Regions from separate parts of the Wenzhouxiangella sp. YN1 genome, predicted to be linked through region 2. Evidence: predicted binding sites of a transcription regulator. Region 2 holds the regulator's gene; the other holds the start of a gene.
The links. Region 2 encodes FliA, which starts transcription of late flagellar genes. Its sites were predicted from a motif close to GCTAAAGTTNNNNNNNNNNCNGCCGATA; they were not measured.
Positions count from the first base shown of each region.

Region 1 (7,794 bases), on a different contig from region 2:
GCTGGCGCCGGAAGTACGCGCACAGATGGCGGCCGACCTGTCGGATCTGGAAGCCTGGCTGGATGCGCATGACGACAGTGCGCAGCATCGCTACCTGCAGCAGCAGATAGCGCGCTATCGTGACGACGGCGAGTGGGCGCCGGCATTCGAGCCGGTGCCGCTGCCGCCGGGTTCACCGATCTGAGCGCGCAGCCGGCCGTCCGGGCGGACAATCGTGTTCCGGGGTCGTGCGCTGGTGATCAGGTGTCGGTTTGTTGATGGGCACGATGGCTGCGCTGGCGCACTGCACATCCGCCTCGGTGAGCGGCTGCGGGTCGTGGCAGACCTGGTTGCGCCCCTTTCCCTTGGCCGCATACAGCAGCTGATCCACGCGCTGGTGAGCTGACTTGAGGGGCACGCTGGAGTCGAACTCCGCAACGCCGAAACTGGCGGTGCAGCGGAGGTCGGGCGCAATGTCCTGCATCGCTGCTGCCGCCACGCTCTGGCGCAGTCTTTCGGCAATCTTGTGCGCCTTGTCGATGCCGGTGTCGGGCAAAAAAACGAGAAACTCCTCGCCGCCGTAGCGGGCGGCCTCGTCGGCTTCGCGGGTGCTGCCCGAAATCAGCGCCGCGACGCGCTCCAGCACCCGATCGCCGACGAGGTGGCCCCAGCGGTCGTTGATGCTCTTGAAGCGGTCGATGTCGATCGAGATCAGGGAGTAGCAAGCGCAGCGGCCACGTGCGAACTCCGCCTTGGCGTTGAAGCTGGCGCGGTTGTCAAGCCGGGTCAGCGGGTCGATCGAGGCCCTGTGCTCGGCCATCTGCAGGCGTCGGGAGGCGTGCACGAGCAGCAGTGCCAGCGCAAAGACGACGATGAACACATTCCAGGCGATTTGGGTCGACACCCAGAACGGCGTCCTGTCAAAACCGTAGCGTGATGCATCGGTGCCGACCGTCAGAAAGGTTCGGGGCAGCAGGCTCAGGGCAAAAATGGATACGCACAGAAACAGAAAGCGTTCGGGGCCGCTGCCGCGAGTCAACAGCGCCCGGGCGTGCCAGCATGCCAGCAGGAAGATGACGGTAAGGTAAGTCTGGATGCCGTAGATCCGGCCAATGCTGTTGAAGCTCTGTGCCGTATGAAAATACCTCAGGGCCAGAAAAGCCAGCGTCAGTCCGATTGCGACCGACCATGAAGGCGTGCCTGCGCCCACGCGGACCAGCGCTTGGTAAAAGCCCAGAGCAGCAATGGCATAGGCCACGCCGGTCAGCATGGCGTTGGTTTCCGCGTTGCCGGGAAGGAGCAGTATCTGCAGGAAGATTCCGACCGCAAAAGCAATATAGGCCGCGGCGGCGGGCAAGAAGTAGTTGGCCTTTCTGGTCGCCGCGGCGATCAGAAAGAACAGGCCGATGACCAGGGCGATGATGGGGTGGGCCAGGGCCGCAAGATGTTCGGAAGCGAGCATGCTTGTATCATAACCTGTCGGGTATCAGGCACTGCCTGCATGACCCCGGCCGCCGGTTCGGCAGCAGGCGCGACAGCCTGCCTTGCCGGCCCGGCTCAAGCTTTCACGCTTGCCGCCGCTACAGCGGGCTGGAATCCCTGCCGGAGACATCGCCATGAAAATACCAGCCTTCAGCAAAGCATCGCCCACCGGGGCGCAGCCCAAGGGGGGGCAGCCGGGTCGTGGCGGGGTCAACACCCCGTTCGGCAAGGGCGTGGCCGGCTCAGCGCAGGCAGCGCGTCTGAGCTCGGGTGACAATCCGCTCGCGCTGACCTACAGGACGGCTCTGGGAAGCCTCAACGACGTGCTCGCGCCGGAACTGGGGCCGAACGCCATTCAGCAGGCCTACGACTCCGGGCTGGACGTTTCGCCGGAGGCAACCGCCAAGCGTATCGTCTCCCAGAGCACGGGGTTTTTTCAGGCCTATCAGAAACAGCATCCGGACAAGGATGCGGCAACCGCCGCAAAGGACTTTGTCGAGCTGATCGGCCAGGGGATCGAGCGCGGATTTGCCGAGGCCCGCGAGATCCTCAGCGGCCTCGATGTGCTTCAGGGCGAGGTGGCCGCCAATATCGACAGGACTCATGATCTTGTGCAGGAAGGTCTGAAGAGCTTTCTGGACAGTGCCTTGAGCGCTTCCGCGGAGGCCTCGGCGTGACGCTGCGGCCGTGCCGGCGGTTTTTCCATCCGGAGTGACCCACCGCGAGCCGATCTGTTAAGCTGTTCGCAGTAATTGATGTGACTTGGGGTGCCGACCTGATCGTCGGCTGAGATTACACCCATTGAACCTGCTCTAGTTCGCACTAGCGAAGGGATAGTCCAGTGACATTATCGCCCTCCGATATCGATGCTCGGCTGACGGCCGTGCGTGATGCCTCGCCTCTGGTGCAGTGCATTGCCAATGCGGTCGTCTTGAATCATCTCGCCAATACCCTGCTTGCTCTGGGTTGTGCCCCGGCGATGGTGGACATTCCCGAAGAGGCCGGTGCTTTCGCCCGCACGGCTGCTGCCCTGCTGATCAATCTCGGCACGCCCTATGCCGAGCCGCGCGCCGCCGCGCTGGAGGCGGTGGCCTCGGCCACCGACGCCGGCGTTCCCTGGGTGCTGGACCCGGTGGCGGTTGGCAGTCTGCCGGTAAGAACCCGCCTGGCGCGTGAGCTGTTGCGGCATCAACCTGCCGTCATTCGCGGCAACCCCTCTGAAGTCATGGCGCTGGCCGGCAGCGGCCGCGGCGGGCGCGGAACCGACACCCTGGCCACTGCCGACGATGCCCGGCAAGCTGCGCAGGATCTGGCGCAGCGCCATCAGGCCGTGGTGGCTGTCTCCGGCGAAACCGACCTGGTAACCGACGGCGTGACCGATCTCCGCGTGCGCAACGGTCACCCGTGGCTGACCCGCATCACCGGCGGCGGCTGTGCCCTGGGCGCGACCGTTGCGGCCTTTGTCGCCCTGGATTCCAGCCAGCCGTTCAAGGCAGTCGCGGCTGCCGTCGCCGCCTATGCCATTGCCGCCGAACAAGCGGCCGCGCATGCGGCCGGCCCGGGCAGCTTCAAGCCGGCTTTTGTGGACGCCTTGCACAATCTGGATCAGGCCACGATTGCAGCGCGTCTGAATATGTCCTGACCAAGGAGGTAGTCCGACGTGAAACGAATCTTGAGCATTGCCGGCACCGACCCCACCGGTGGTGCCGGCGTTCAAGCCGACCTGAAATCCATAGCCGCGCTGGGTGGCTACGGCATGTGCGTGGTCACCGCGCTGGTGGCCCAGAACACCCACGGCGTGCGTCGCATCCATACGCCGCCCACCGACTTTCTGCGCGCGCAGCTCGAGGCGGTCAGCGACGATGTGACCATCGACGCGGTCAAGATCGGCATGCTCGGCAATGCAGCCACGATCACGGAAGTGCGGCGCTGGCTGCAGGCCGTCAGGCCGCCGGTGGTCGTCCTCGATCCGGTCATGGTGGCCACCAGTGGCGATCGCCTGCTGGAGCAGCGGGCCGAAGACGCCGTGCGCGAGCTGCTGAACCAGGCCGACATGGTGACGCCCAATCTGTCCGAGCTTGCGCTGCTGGTCGACGAACCCGTGGCCGCCGGCTGGGAAGACGCGCTGGCGCAGGGCCAGCGCTTGATGGCGCGACACCACACCGGCGTGATCGTCAAGGGCGGGCATCTGGCGGGCCAGTCCTGTCCCGATGCCCTGCTGCTGCCGGGGGCGGACCCGGTGGAGTTGGCCACGCCGCGAATCGAGACCCGCAACACCCACGGCACCGGCTGTTCACTGTCATCAGGGCTGGCGACATTGCGGGCCCGAAGCGGTGACTGGGCCGTGGCATTCGAGCAGACCAAACACTGGCTGCAGGGCGCGCTGGCGCATGCCGACGAGCTGGAAGTCGGCAGCGGCCACGGCCCGATTCATCATTTTCACTCACTTTACGCAAAGGCAGGAATATGAACATGACGCAAAGCGCTGGCGCCACAAACCCGACCGGGCTCGAGCCCGCCGGGCCCCATACCGCCAAGCTGTGGGCGGATGCCGCCGAAATGAACGCTGAAATTGCCCGGCTGGATTTCATTCAGGGCCTGGGTGAGGGCACGCTCCCAAAGACCGTGTTTGATTACTATCTGGCCCAGGATGCGGCCTACCTGCGGCAGTACTCGCGCGCGCTTGCCCGCGCCAGCCAGCTGGCCACGACCCGGCGGGCGCAAGCCTTCTGGGCACAGGCGGCAAACGATGCCATCGTTGCCGAAATGGAGCTGCACGACGGCTTTCTGGCGACGGATGCAGCCATCGAAATCGACGATACCACCCGTGCCTACACCAACCACCTTCTGGCGGTGGCAGGCACCGGCAGCTACGCTGAAGTGGCCGCCGCCGTGCTGCCCTGTTTCTGGGTTTATCTGGATGTGGGCCTGCGACTGTATCAGCAGCGCGGCCCTGATCACCCCTACGGTGCCTGGCTGGATACCTATGCCGACCAGAGTTTCGCCGACGGCACTGTCGCGGCGATTGCCGCCACCGAGGACGCGCTCGCCGCGGCGTCACAGCATGAATACGAAGCCGCCACCGATGCCTTTCACTACGCGGTGAAAATGGAGCGCGACTTCTTCAACCGCAGCTGAGCGCAATCCGGCCGCAGCGAGGGTTACGCTGCGGCCAGCTCACTGAAAGCTTCAGCCGCCGTCTCGAAAGGCAGCAGTACGGAGTTGTGGCGAGCCGGGAAGGGGATGGCGGCCGCGAGGATTTCAAGGCTTTGCCAGTGGGCATCGAACTCGGCCGGCTTGCCGGCGAGCAGGTCGGCCAGGGCGGTATGCGCCCGGGCCACCTGATCGGCGTTCTGGCCCGGCCCGGCGTCGACGAGGATGGCTGTTGCTGCCATGCCCAGGCTGCAGGCGCGGGCGCGATAGCCGACGCGCTCGATGCGCTCGCCGTCGAAGTCGAAGTCGAGTGTGACCATGCTGCCGCAGATCTTGCTGCGCCGGGTCACGCTGATCTGCGGCGCCTCAATGCGGCGGTCGGCGCGCACTCGCGCCGACAGCTCGCGTATCTTGCGCTGGTAGAGCGCGGCAACTTCTTCGTCGGTCGCCATGGTTTGTCGGCGGCTCAGTCGGGACGCATCTGGCGGCCGAAGACGGCCGCAAAGCGCAGCAGAAAGTGCAGCCCGCGCCGCACGTCCTCGTCCTTGGCCGCACGCAGCAGGCCCAGGCGCGAGGGCGGTTCGGCTTGTGAAACCTCGTTGGCAGCATAGCGCGCGGCGTTGCCGGTAGCCCACAGTCCGCTGACGAGATTCTCGTAATTGGCCGCCAGCTTGTTGACCATCTCCTCGTCGGCCAGATCGACCATGTCCGAGGTCCACGAAAGCAGGTCGACCACGTTGTGCAGGCGCCGGCCCTGGAGCAGCGGAGCGAGCTTTTCAACCAGCTCGTTCAGCCCTTCCTGGGTGGCGGCATCAAGTGCGGGTGCCTGCGCCTGGCCGTTGGTACCGGCTGCGGCTGTTTGCTGCCCGCTGTCGGCATGCTTGTCCATATCGCTCTTGTCGTTCATTAAACCATCCCTCGGGCCACTGCCCAGTAGACACCGCGGTTGAAAGCCTTGCGCGAGAGCCCGCCAAGCTTGGTCGGCGGGGTCGGCTGAACATCGATGTCGTAGTCGTACCAAAGCGGCATGCCTGCCTCGAGGCCCATCTGGGCGATGGCCTGCACGCGGCCGTCGTAGCTGGCAATGTTGCGGCCGTAGCGCAGGTCGCCGGCGATGTTGTCGGCAATGACCGGGCTCTGGTTGTGGCATGAGCCGCCGGCCTTGCTGATCGGCAGGTCGACGGTGTCGCCCATCACAAAGGCATTGTCGAAACCCTCCAGCTGCATGGTTTCGCGGTTGGTCGGCAGCCAGCCTTCGTTGTTGGGCGCTTCGGAGATGCCGCTGTCGAGCACCGCGTCGACGGCGCGAATCGGCGGCGTGGCCATGAGCAGGTCGAAGTTCTCTTCTTCGCCTTCCTCGGAAATGGCCACCTTGCGGTCCGGGTCAACCTTGGCAAGCGTGAAGCCGCGCTTGTAGCGGATGTCCTTGGAGTCGAAGATGTCCGGCAGGACATTGCCGGTGGGTTCCTGCAAAAACAGGCAGTTGCGCACCAGCTGGGCGATGGTCGGGTAGGTGTAGACGATCTCGACCTGGTCGCGTACGCCCTTGCGGCGCATGTATTCATCGACCATGAAGGTGGTCTCCATCGGCGCGATGCCGCACTGATGGGGCACGTTGGGCGTGGTCGGGAAGTTGACCGTGATGAAGATGCGGCCCTTCTCGAAGTCGCGCAGCTTGTTGGCGAGCTGGCGCGCCGGGTCGTGCTGATAGAAATGATCGCCGGCTTCCTTCAGGCCCTCGATGCGTTCAGGCGAGGGAATGCAGCCGGTAGAGACGACAATGTAGTCGTAGTCGACACGCTTGCCGGATCGGGTCTTGACGCACGAGCCCTTGAAGTCGAACTCGGTTACCTTGTCGAGGGTGAAATCGACTTCCGGGCGCAGCAGCGAGCGCTGCTTGCGCCGCAGCTCGTCCTTGAACATCATGTCAAAGGCGACGTACATGAACGCCGGCTTGTAGTAGTGCCAGGGAGAGTCGGAAATCATCGACACGGTGACTTCCCCGCGCGATACTTCCGGATAGAGTTTTGCAACCAGGTTGTTGGCCGTCATCGTGCCACCGATGCCGCCGCCGACAACCAGAATGTGCTTGGTCATGGTCAAACTTCCTTTCGGGACAAGCCCGCGACTGCCGGCCACTACGCCGCCCTTTGCTTATATGCGTACATTCGGATTGACCGTAGCACAGCCGGTGAGTTCAGGCAAAAAAGGCAGGCAACCGGGCGAGCGTGACCCCCATCACGGATGCTGCGTGTGTTCAGTGATGACCAGCTCCAGGGCAAAGGCGGGTGTCGACACTGGGTCTGCCAAGTATGTGAGCCGCGCTTGCATTAGGATGTTTCAGACACCACTCACCGGCGGGTTATCCGCTCGCCTCCAACGATTCAGGAGCCCGTCGATGACGCATCCATTGTCCATCGCACGCATTCTCATCTTCGCCGCCGCTGTGGCCATGGCCGGCTGCGGCAACGCGCAGCAATCCGATCCGTCATCAGGCGGGGAAGTCCCCGGCCTGCTCGAAGTCCCGGCGGACCCGTCTGCAGCACAGCCCGGCGCGTCATTGATGCGCGACGCCCACAGCAGCATGGCCAGAGCGAAGGGCAAGATGTCGGTCTACATCGGCCTGATCGAGGACAAGGGCAGTGACGCAATGAAAAGCGAGGCGGCCGAACTCGACCAGCAGTTCAAGGCCGGGATGGACACCGCGCGCGAGCTGGCGCTGAAGATGGCCAGGGCCGAGGGTGAGGGCCTGGCGGATCTCGTGGCGCGCTACAACCGCAACTGGAAAGGCCTGCAAAAAGCGATGGCTCGTGCCGAGACGCTGCAGATGCAGGCGCTTGGCGCGGGTTGATCAGCGACCTTCAGCCTTTCTCAGCGCCCGCCGGATAGACGACGCGGCCGTTTGCAACGACGGCGCCGTCAGTCATCTTCGCCGGCTCGATGCGATCGCGGCCCATCAGGTGGTACACGCGCTCGCCGCCGGCCAGCAGGTGGTCGCTGATGATGCGTCGGTGGCAGCGCCACCACACCGCCTCAGCGCACATCAGCGCGCAGGTCTTGCGTGAACCCAGGTCGATGAGCTGCTCGAGCGCGGTCTGAAAATCTTCGCTCAGGGCATGGTCGGCATAGTTGTGAAAACTGCGGTTGCGCCAGTAGCCGTTGACCGCCTCGTCGACCTCC
Region 1 is NZ_JBJNIO010000108.1:17,776-25,569, forward strand. Features, by position in the region: gene ACEWQZ_RS02425 (zinc-dependent metalloprotease) at 1-184, shown strand, start outside; gene ACEWQZ_RS02430 (GGDEF domain-containing protein) at 173-1,441, opposite strand; gene ACEWQZ_RS02435 (DUF5610 domain-containing protein) at 1,596-2,138, shown strand; TPP riboswitch at 2,215-2,313, shown strand; gene thiM (hydroxyethylthiazole kinase) at 2,303-3,103, shown strand; gene thiD (bifunctional hydroxymethylpyrimidine kinase/phosphomethylpyrimidine kinase) at 3,122-3,931, shown strand; gene ACEWQZ_RS02450 (TenA family protein) at 3,934-4,599, shown strand; gene ACEWQZ_RS02455 (iron-sulfur cluster assembly scaffold protein) at 4,623-5,066, opposite strand; gene ACEWQZ_RS02460 (helical membrane plugin domain-containing protein) at 5,081-5,521, opposite strand; gene ACEWQZ_RS02465 (NAD(P)/FAD-dependent oxidoreductase) at 5,521-6,711, opposite strand; gene ACEWQZ_RS02470 (hypothetical protein) at 7,013-7,465, shown strand; gene ACEWQZ_RS02475 (DUF488 domain-containing protein) at 7,476-7,794, opposite strand, start outside.
Region 1: the regulator FliA is predicted to act here: its motif matches at 1,535-1,562, upstream of ACEWQZ_RS02435 (DUF5610 domain-containing protein).

Region 2 (7,794 bases):
GCAACGCAGTCGAGGTCTACACCCTGCTGACCATCGGCGACGGTCTGGTGGCGCAGATTCCGTCGCTTTTGCTGTCGACCGCGGTGGCGGTCATCGTCACCCGGATGTCGCGCTCGCAGGATATGAACAAGGCGGTGCTCGATCAGGTGTTCGGGCAGCCCCGCGTTCTCGCCCTGACCGCTGGTGTACTAGCAGCCATGGGGCTGGTGCCGGGTATGCCCAACCTGGCGTTCCTGAGCCTGGCAGGCATTGCCGGCGGCGCCGCCTGGCTGCGGCACCGCAAGCGCGTTGAGACCGCGGCGGCCAGCCAGCGATCGGCGCAGCGCGAGGCCGAGACGCAGCCCGAGCAGCCGCGTGAGCTGCAGTGGGAAGACGTCGCCCAGGTCGATCCGATTGGCCTGGAGGTAGGGTATCGCCTGGTGCCGCTGGTCGACGCCCGCCAGGGCGGCGAGCTGATGAATCGCATCAAGGGGGTGCGCAAGAAGCTGTCGCAGTCCATGGGCTTTCTGGTGCCGCCGGTACATATTCGCGACAACCTGGAGTTGGCGCCCACCCGCTATCGGCTGACGCTGTTCGGCGTGGTGGCCGCCGAGGGCGAGGTCCATCCCGACCGCGAACTGGCCATCGACCCCGGCGGCGTCAGCTCGCGGCTGCAGGGTACCGAAACCCGGGATCCGGCCTTCGGCATGCCGGCGGTCTGGGTGGAGCCCAGTGTTCGCGAGCACGCACAGACACTGGGCTACACCGTGGCCGATGCGGCCACGGTGATCGCCACGCATCTGAGCCATGTGCTCAAGCAGCGCGCACACGAATTGCTGGGTCATCAGGAAGTGCAGCAGCTGCTGGACGTGCTCGCCAGGAGTGCGCCCAAGCTGGTCGAGGATCTGACGCCCAAGACGCTGCCGCTGGCCGTGGTGGTGCGCGTGATGCAGCGCCTGCTGGCCGAGAAGGTGCCGGTGCGCAACGTGCGTGCCATCTGCGAAACCCTGGTCGAGCACGGCGCGCGTACGCAGGATCCTGATGAGCTGTTGGCCGAGGTGCGGCAGACGTTGGGGCGACAGATCGTTCAGGAGATCAACGGGCTGGGCGAGCAGATGTCGGTCATGACGCTGGCGCCGGAGCTGGAACAGCTTTTGCAGGATGTGGTGCAGCAGGGTGATTCCGGGGTCGTGGAGCCCGGACTGGCGGAAAAGCTGCAGGAAGCGCTGCAGTCGAGCACCCGACAGCAGGAGGCCAGGGGAGAACCCGCCATCCTGCTGGTACCGCCAAGAATTCGCAACATGCTGTCACGTTTCGCCCGACAGGCCGTACCGGGCCTGCACGTGCTCTCGCACGGCGAGATTCCAGAAGACAAGCAGCTGCGGCTGATCGGTCAGGTTTCGCGTTGATGCCAGGCCGGGGCCGTCTGAACAAGTGCAGCAGGAGAGACAGGACGCCATGAAGATCAAGCGCTACGTTGCCGACGATATGCGACAGGCACTCAAGCTGGTGCGCGACGAGCAGGGACCCGATGCGGTCATTCTCTCGACCCGGCATCTTGATGAAGGCCTGGAGCTGATTGCCGCGGTGGACTACGACGAGACTCTGGTCGAGTACGCCATGGGCCGCGGCGCCGGCCGCGGAAACGAAAAGCGCCGCCAGACGCGGGACACCTGGCAGTACGAGCCGCCGGGTCAGGATGCGCCTGAGCCCGACCCGTCGGCGCCGGATCAGGTCAGCCTCAGCTCCGAGCTGGCAGTCGAGGACGCGCCGCAGGATGTCGTCGAACTGTCTGGCCAGGCGCAATCGCGGGCCGCTGCCGGCGACGGCGCCGCGGCTCCCGGCGCGGCGCCGCGGCAGCAGAATGCGGCTGCTGACGCGGTACCGGCTGCCGCCGTGTCGGAATCTTCACTGGTGGGCATGCGGCGTGAGATCAACGTGCTCAAGCGCATGCTCGAGACTCAGATTTCCAGCCTTGCCTGGAACGACATGTCGCGTAGGAACCCGCTGCGCGCCGCGGTGCTGCGCGATCTGATCCGCATGGGCCTGGCGCCGGATCTGGCCCAGGACCTGGCCAGCAAGGCGCCGGTCAGGGAAGGTGACAGCGCGGCCACCTGGCGCGGCGCCCTGGGCCTGCTGGCGCGGCGCATGAAATTCTTTGAAACCGACCCGCTGGCCGCCGGCGGGGTAGTGGCTCTGGTCGGACCCACGGGGGTGGGCAAGACCACCACCATTGCCAAGCTGGCCGCCCGCTACGCGCTCAAGAACGGGCTCGAAAAGATGGCACTGATCAGCGCCGATGACTATCGCATCGGCGCCCAGGAACAGCTGTTCATTTACGGCCGGCAGCTCAACGTGCCGGTCTATGTTGCCCGCAACGCCGACGAGCTGCGGCAGCGCGTCGAGCGGCTCTCGCATGCCGATCTGATCATGGTGGATACCGCCGGGGTCAGTCAGCGTGATACCCGCCTGGTGCGGGCGCTGGAGTCGCTGCAAATGGAAGGCCGGCCGGTTTCCTCCTACCTGGTGCTGGCCGCCAATGCGCAGATGGAATCGATTGACGAAGCGGTGGCCGCGTTTTCGCGCATGCCGCTGGCCGGCGGCATCGTCACCAAGATCGACGAGGCGGCCAGCCTGGGCGGCATGCTGTCGGTACTGGCGCGCTACAGGCTGCCGGTGGCCTGGTCGGCCGACGGCCAGGAAGTGCCCGAGAATCTGCGGCGGGCGAGTGCCCGCCATCTGATCAGCCAGGCTGTCAGCCTGATGAAAAAATCGCGTGCCGGCCGTGAAGATCACGCCCTGGCGCGCCACATTGCCGAAGCGAGGTATGCCAATGCTTGAAGGGGGAAGAAATCAGGCGGCCGGGCTGGAAGGGGTGAGCGCGAAAGGCTCGCGTCAGCCGGTTCAGGTCATCGCCGTGGCGTCCGGCAAGGGTGGAGTGGGCAAGACCAATGTGTCGGTCAACCTGGCTGCCGCCCAGGCGCGGCGTGGCCGCAAGGTGTGGCTTCTGGACGCCGATCTGGGGCTGGCCAATATCGATGTCCTGCTGGGCCTGAGTCCGCGGCGCAACCTTTCGCATGTGCTTGCGGGGGAATGCGATCTCGAAGACATCATCGTCGACGGGCCAGCCGGCATCCGCATCATTCCCGCCGCCTCGGGGGTGCAGGACATGACAACGCTGCCGCCGGAGGCCTGCGGCGGTCTGATCAGCGCCTTCTCCGAGGTCACCGGCAGCGCCGACCTGCTGATTGTCGATACCGCCGCCGGCATCAGCTCGGCGGTCACGCTGTTCGCCCGCGCCGCGCATCAGGCATTGATCGTGGTCTGTGACGAACCGGCTTCCCTGACCGACGCCTACGCGTTGATCAAGGTGCTCTCCCGCGATTACGGCATCGAGCGCGCCCAGGTGCTGTCCAACATGGTCCGCAGCGCCGCTGAAGGACGCGCGCTCTACCGCAAGCTGGCGCGCGTGGCCGATCGTTACCTCGACATCACGCTGCACTACGCCGGGCACGTCCCGCACGATGACTTCCTGCGTCGGGCACTGCAGCAACAGCAGCCCGTAGTCACGGCTTTTCCGGGCTGCCGCGCCACCGAGGCATTCAAGAATCTGGCCGAACAGGCCGATACATGGGGTGTGCCATCGGGTGCCGGCGGCCATCTCGAGTTCTTTCTTGAGCGCGTGGTGGGTGCCGAGCCCGGGCAGGCGGAGGTCGCGCGATGAACGCCACGGCCGAGTATGAAGCAGTGCGCAGCCTCTCCAGCGAGGACCTGGTGGAGCAGTATGCCGATCTGGTCCGGCGGATTGCCTATCACCTGGCCGGCCGTCTGCCGGCCAGCGTCGAGGTGGCCGATCTCATTCAGGCCGGGATGCTCGGCCTGATCGAGGCCGCCGGCCGTTACACCGGCAGCCGGGGCGCGCGTTTCGAGACCTATGCCGGCATCCGGATTCGCGGCGCCATGCTCGATGAGCTGCGCAAGACCGACTGGACGCCGCGCTCGGTACACCGCCGGGTGCGCGAGATGGTCGAGGCCATCCGGCAGCTGGAAATTCGCCTGGGTCGGCGCCCGCGCGATGTCGATATTGCCGCGCAGATGGGCGTCAGCCTGGACGAGTACCACGACATTGCCCGTGAGGCGGTTTTCTGCCGGATGCTGAGCACCGAGGACCTCTCGCCGGTCGACAGTGATTCGGGGGTGGTGGCCGACAAGACGCAATCACCCGAGCGTGAGCTGCAGGAGGACGCCGCGCAGGCGGCCCTGACCGAGGCGATCGCAGCGCTGCCGGCAAGGGAACAACTGGTCATGAACATGTATTACGACGACGAGCTCAACCTCAAGGAAATCGGCGCAGTGCTGGAGGTGAGCGAGTCGCGCGTCTGTCAGCTGCATGGCCAGGCGCTGGCCAGGCTCAGGGCGCGCTTGTCGGACTGACGGATAAACGACACAGCAACGGAGACGCTACGTTGGACAAGAACATGCAAATTCTGGTCGTGGACGATTTTTCCACGATGCGGAGAATCGTCAAGAATCAGTTGCGCGAGCTCGGTTTCGGCAACGTCACCGAAGCCGATGACGGGCGCACGGCCCTGCAGGTGCTCAAATCCAGGCGCATTGATTTTGTGGTTACCGACTGGAACATGCCGGATGTGAGCGGGCTGGAGCTGCTCAAGGCCATTCGCGCCGACGACGCGCTCAAAGCGCTGCCGGTGTTGATGGTCACGGCTGAAGCCAACCGCAGCCAGATCATCGAGGCCGCCGAGGCCGGCGTGAACGGCTATGTGGTCAAGCCGTTTGCCGCCGAAACCCTCAAGGACAAGATTCAGCGCGTGTTCGAGCGCCTGGGGGCGTCGACATGAACAGCGGCAGCGACGATCGCAGACCGGCGGATTATCTGCCCACCATCGAGGCGCTGGCCGCGGCCGCGCGCGGTAACGACGAGGCCATTTTCTACGCCAGCCTGGACGAGCTGACCGCCATGCGCGAGACCAGCCTGTTCCAGGATATCGGGCGGCTGACGCGCCAGTTGCACGAAGCCCTCAACAGCTTTCAAGTCGACGCGCGCGTGGAGACGCTGGCCAGCGAGGAAATACCCGACGCTCAAAGCCGGCTCGATGAAGTGATTCACATGACCGAAGCGTCGGCTCACAAGACCATGGACCTGATCGAGGAGACCATGCCGCTGGCCGAACGTCTGACCGAGGACAGCACGCGCCTGGTGGGCGACTGGCAGCGCTTTCGCGCCCGCGAGATGGCCGCCGACGAATTTCGCAGCCTGGTACGCGAGACCGAGGAGTTTCTCGACAGCTCCGACCACACCTCCGGTGAGATTCGCAAGCGGCTTTCACAGATGCTGATGGCCCAGGATTTTCAGGACCTGTCGGGGCAGGCCATTCGCAAGGTCATCGAGCTGGTCAAGGAAGTCGAGAGCACGCTCGTCAACATGATTCGTCTGTCGGGCAGGCAGTCCGGCGAAACGGGGGCGACGGCAGACCAGTCCGGCAGAAAGCACGAGGAAGAAGACCGGGTGACCAGCCAGGACGAAGTGGATGACGTTCTCTCGAGCCTGGGCTTCTAGCAGGTGAGATCATGAGCTTTCAGATCGACGACAGTATTCGCGACGACTATCTCAACGAGGCCGGGGAACTGGTCGAGCAGTTGGGTGAGCAGCTCGTCGAACTGGAGCGGCGGCCGCGCGACAAGGCGCTGCTCGATACCGTTTTTCGCGCCTTTCATACCGTCAAGGGGGGTGCCGGCTTTCTCGATATCGAACCACTGGTGACCCTGTGTCATTGTGCCGAGGAAGTGTTCGATGCGCTCAGACGTCAGGAGCTGGAAATGCGCACCGAGATCATGGATTCGGTGCTGCACTCGCTCGATGAGGTGGTGGCCATGCTGGCGGCCATGCGCGACGGTCAGGAACCGGCCCCGGCGCCGCCCGCACTGCTTGATCAGCTGCGCGGGTTCGTGCACGAAAAAGCAGCCACTGCAACAACAGCGCCCCGCGCGCAGGATGATCGCAGCGGCGACATCACCGACGATGAGTTCGAGGCCATGCTGGCCCAGGCAGGCGCGGCCGCCGAACCGCCTCCGGCGGCGCAGGGCGAGACGGCTGCGGGCTTGCCGGAATCGGCACAGTCGAGCGCGGACGCGTCGCCGAGCGACGATATCACCGACGAGGAATTCGAAGCCCTGCTCGACGAGCTGCACGGTGAAGCCGCCCCCGGCGGCGATGATGCAGCCGATACCGGCGAGGTGGAGCTCGGCAGCGCGCCCGAGGATGCTGACGGGTCTGATGAAATCACCGAAGAGGAGTTCGAGGCGATTCTCGATCAGGTGGCCCGCGAGTCTGGCGGCACCGACTCGGCGGCGAGTATGCCGCAGGCGCAGGGCGCCGAATCGCCCGAGCCTGCGAGCGCTGCGGAAGACTCGGCAAGCCCACCGGCAGCGGCCCCAACGGCGCAGCGATCGGCGCCGCCGGCCGAGGCTGCGCCTGCCCGGTCGGCCGCGCCTGCGCCGGTGGAGTCGACCGTTCGGGTGGATGTCGCCCGGCTGGATCGCGTCATGAACCTGGTCGGTGAGCTGGTGCTGGTGCGCAACCGGCTCAGCAATCTGGGCGAGCAGCTCAAGCATGAAGAACTGCAGAGCACGGTGGCCAACCTCGATCTGGTGACCTCCGATCTGCAGATGGGGGTGATGCAAACGCGCATGCAGCCGATTCGCAAGGTGTTTTCGCGCTTTCCGCGCCTGGCGCGGGATATGGCCCGGTCGCTCGACAAGGAAATCGAGCTGACCCTGCACGGCGAGGATACCGATCTGGACAAGAATCTGGTGGAAGCGCTCGCCGATCCGCTGGTCCATCTGGTGCGCAACGCCATGGATCACGGCATCGAAACGCCGGAGGTTCGCGCGGCTGCCGGCAAGCCGCGCACCGGTCGGGTCGAGCTCAGTGCCGAACAGGAGGGCGATCACATTGTCATTCGCATCAGTGACGATGGCGCGGGCATCGACGCCGAGGGGCTGCGCGACAAGGCCGTCAGCCGTGGCTTGATCACCGCCGAGGCGGCCGCAAGGCTGAACCGTCGCGAGTGTCTCGATCTGATGATGTTGCCGGGGCTGTCCAGCCGCGAGGAAGTCTCCAATATTTCCGGCCGTGGCGTCGGCATGGACGTGGTCAAGACCCGCATCAGTGAACTCAACGGCAACGTCGAGATCGAGTCCGAGCGTGGAAAGGGTTCCACCTTCAAGGTTCAGGTGCCGCTGACTCTGGCCATTCTGCCGGCGCTGATGGTGCGGCTGCGCCAGCGTCGCTTCGCTTTTCCCCTGTCGCATGTGGTCGAGGTGTTCTTTCTCGATCCCGGGGCGGTGCGTCAGGTCGAAGGGCGCGATGTCATCATGGTGCGCGGCAAGCCGCTGCCGCTGGTTTTTCTTGGTGATTTCATGGAGCTGGCCGACGGCCCGGCGAGCGAGCGCGGTTACGTGGTGGTGCTGCAGGTCGGCAGCGACAAGATCGGCTATGTCACCGACGAGGTGCTGGGCCAGGAAGAGGTTGTCATCAAGCCGCTTGGCGCGCTGCTGCACGGGCTGCCGGGCTTTGCCGGTGCCACCATTACCGGCGATGGCCATATTGCCCTGATCATCGACATCAACGGCTTGATGAAGCGCTTTGCCCCCGGGGAGGCCTGAATGGATATTCTCAGTGCAATCGGTCTGTTTCTGGCGCTGGTGGCAATTGTTGGAGGTTCGATCCTCAAGGGCAGCGGGCTGGCGGCGCTGTGGTCGGCCGCGGCTTTCGTGATCGTGATTGTCGGCACC
Region 2 is NZ_JBJNIO010000155.1:148,656-156,449, reverse strand. Features, by position in the region: gene flhA (flagellar biosynthesis protein FlhA) at 1-1,388, shown strand, start outside; gene flhF (flagellar biosynthesis protein FlhF) at 1,438-2,820, shown strand; gene ACEWQZ_RS11995 (MinD/ParA family protein) at 2,813-3,703, shown strand; gene ACEWQZ_RS11990 (RNA polymerase sigma factor FliA) at 3,700-4,413, shown strand; gene ACEWQZ_RS11985 (chemotaxis response regulator CheY) at 4,446-4,838, shown strand; gene ACEWQZ_RS11980 (protein phosphatase CheZ) at 4,835-5,557, shown strand; gene ACEWQZ_RS11975 (chemotaxis protein CheA) at 5,569-7,665, shown strand; gene ACEWQZ_RS11970 (flagellar motor protein) at 7,666-7,794, shown strand, end outside.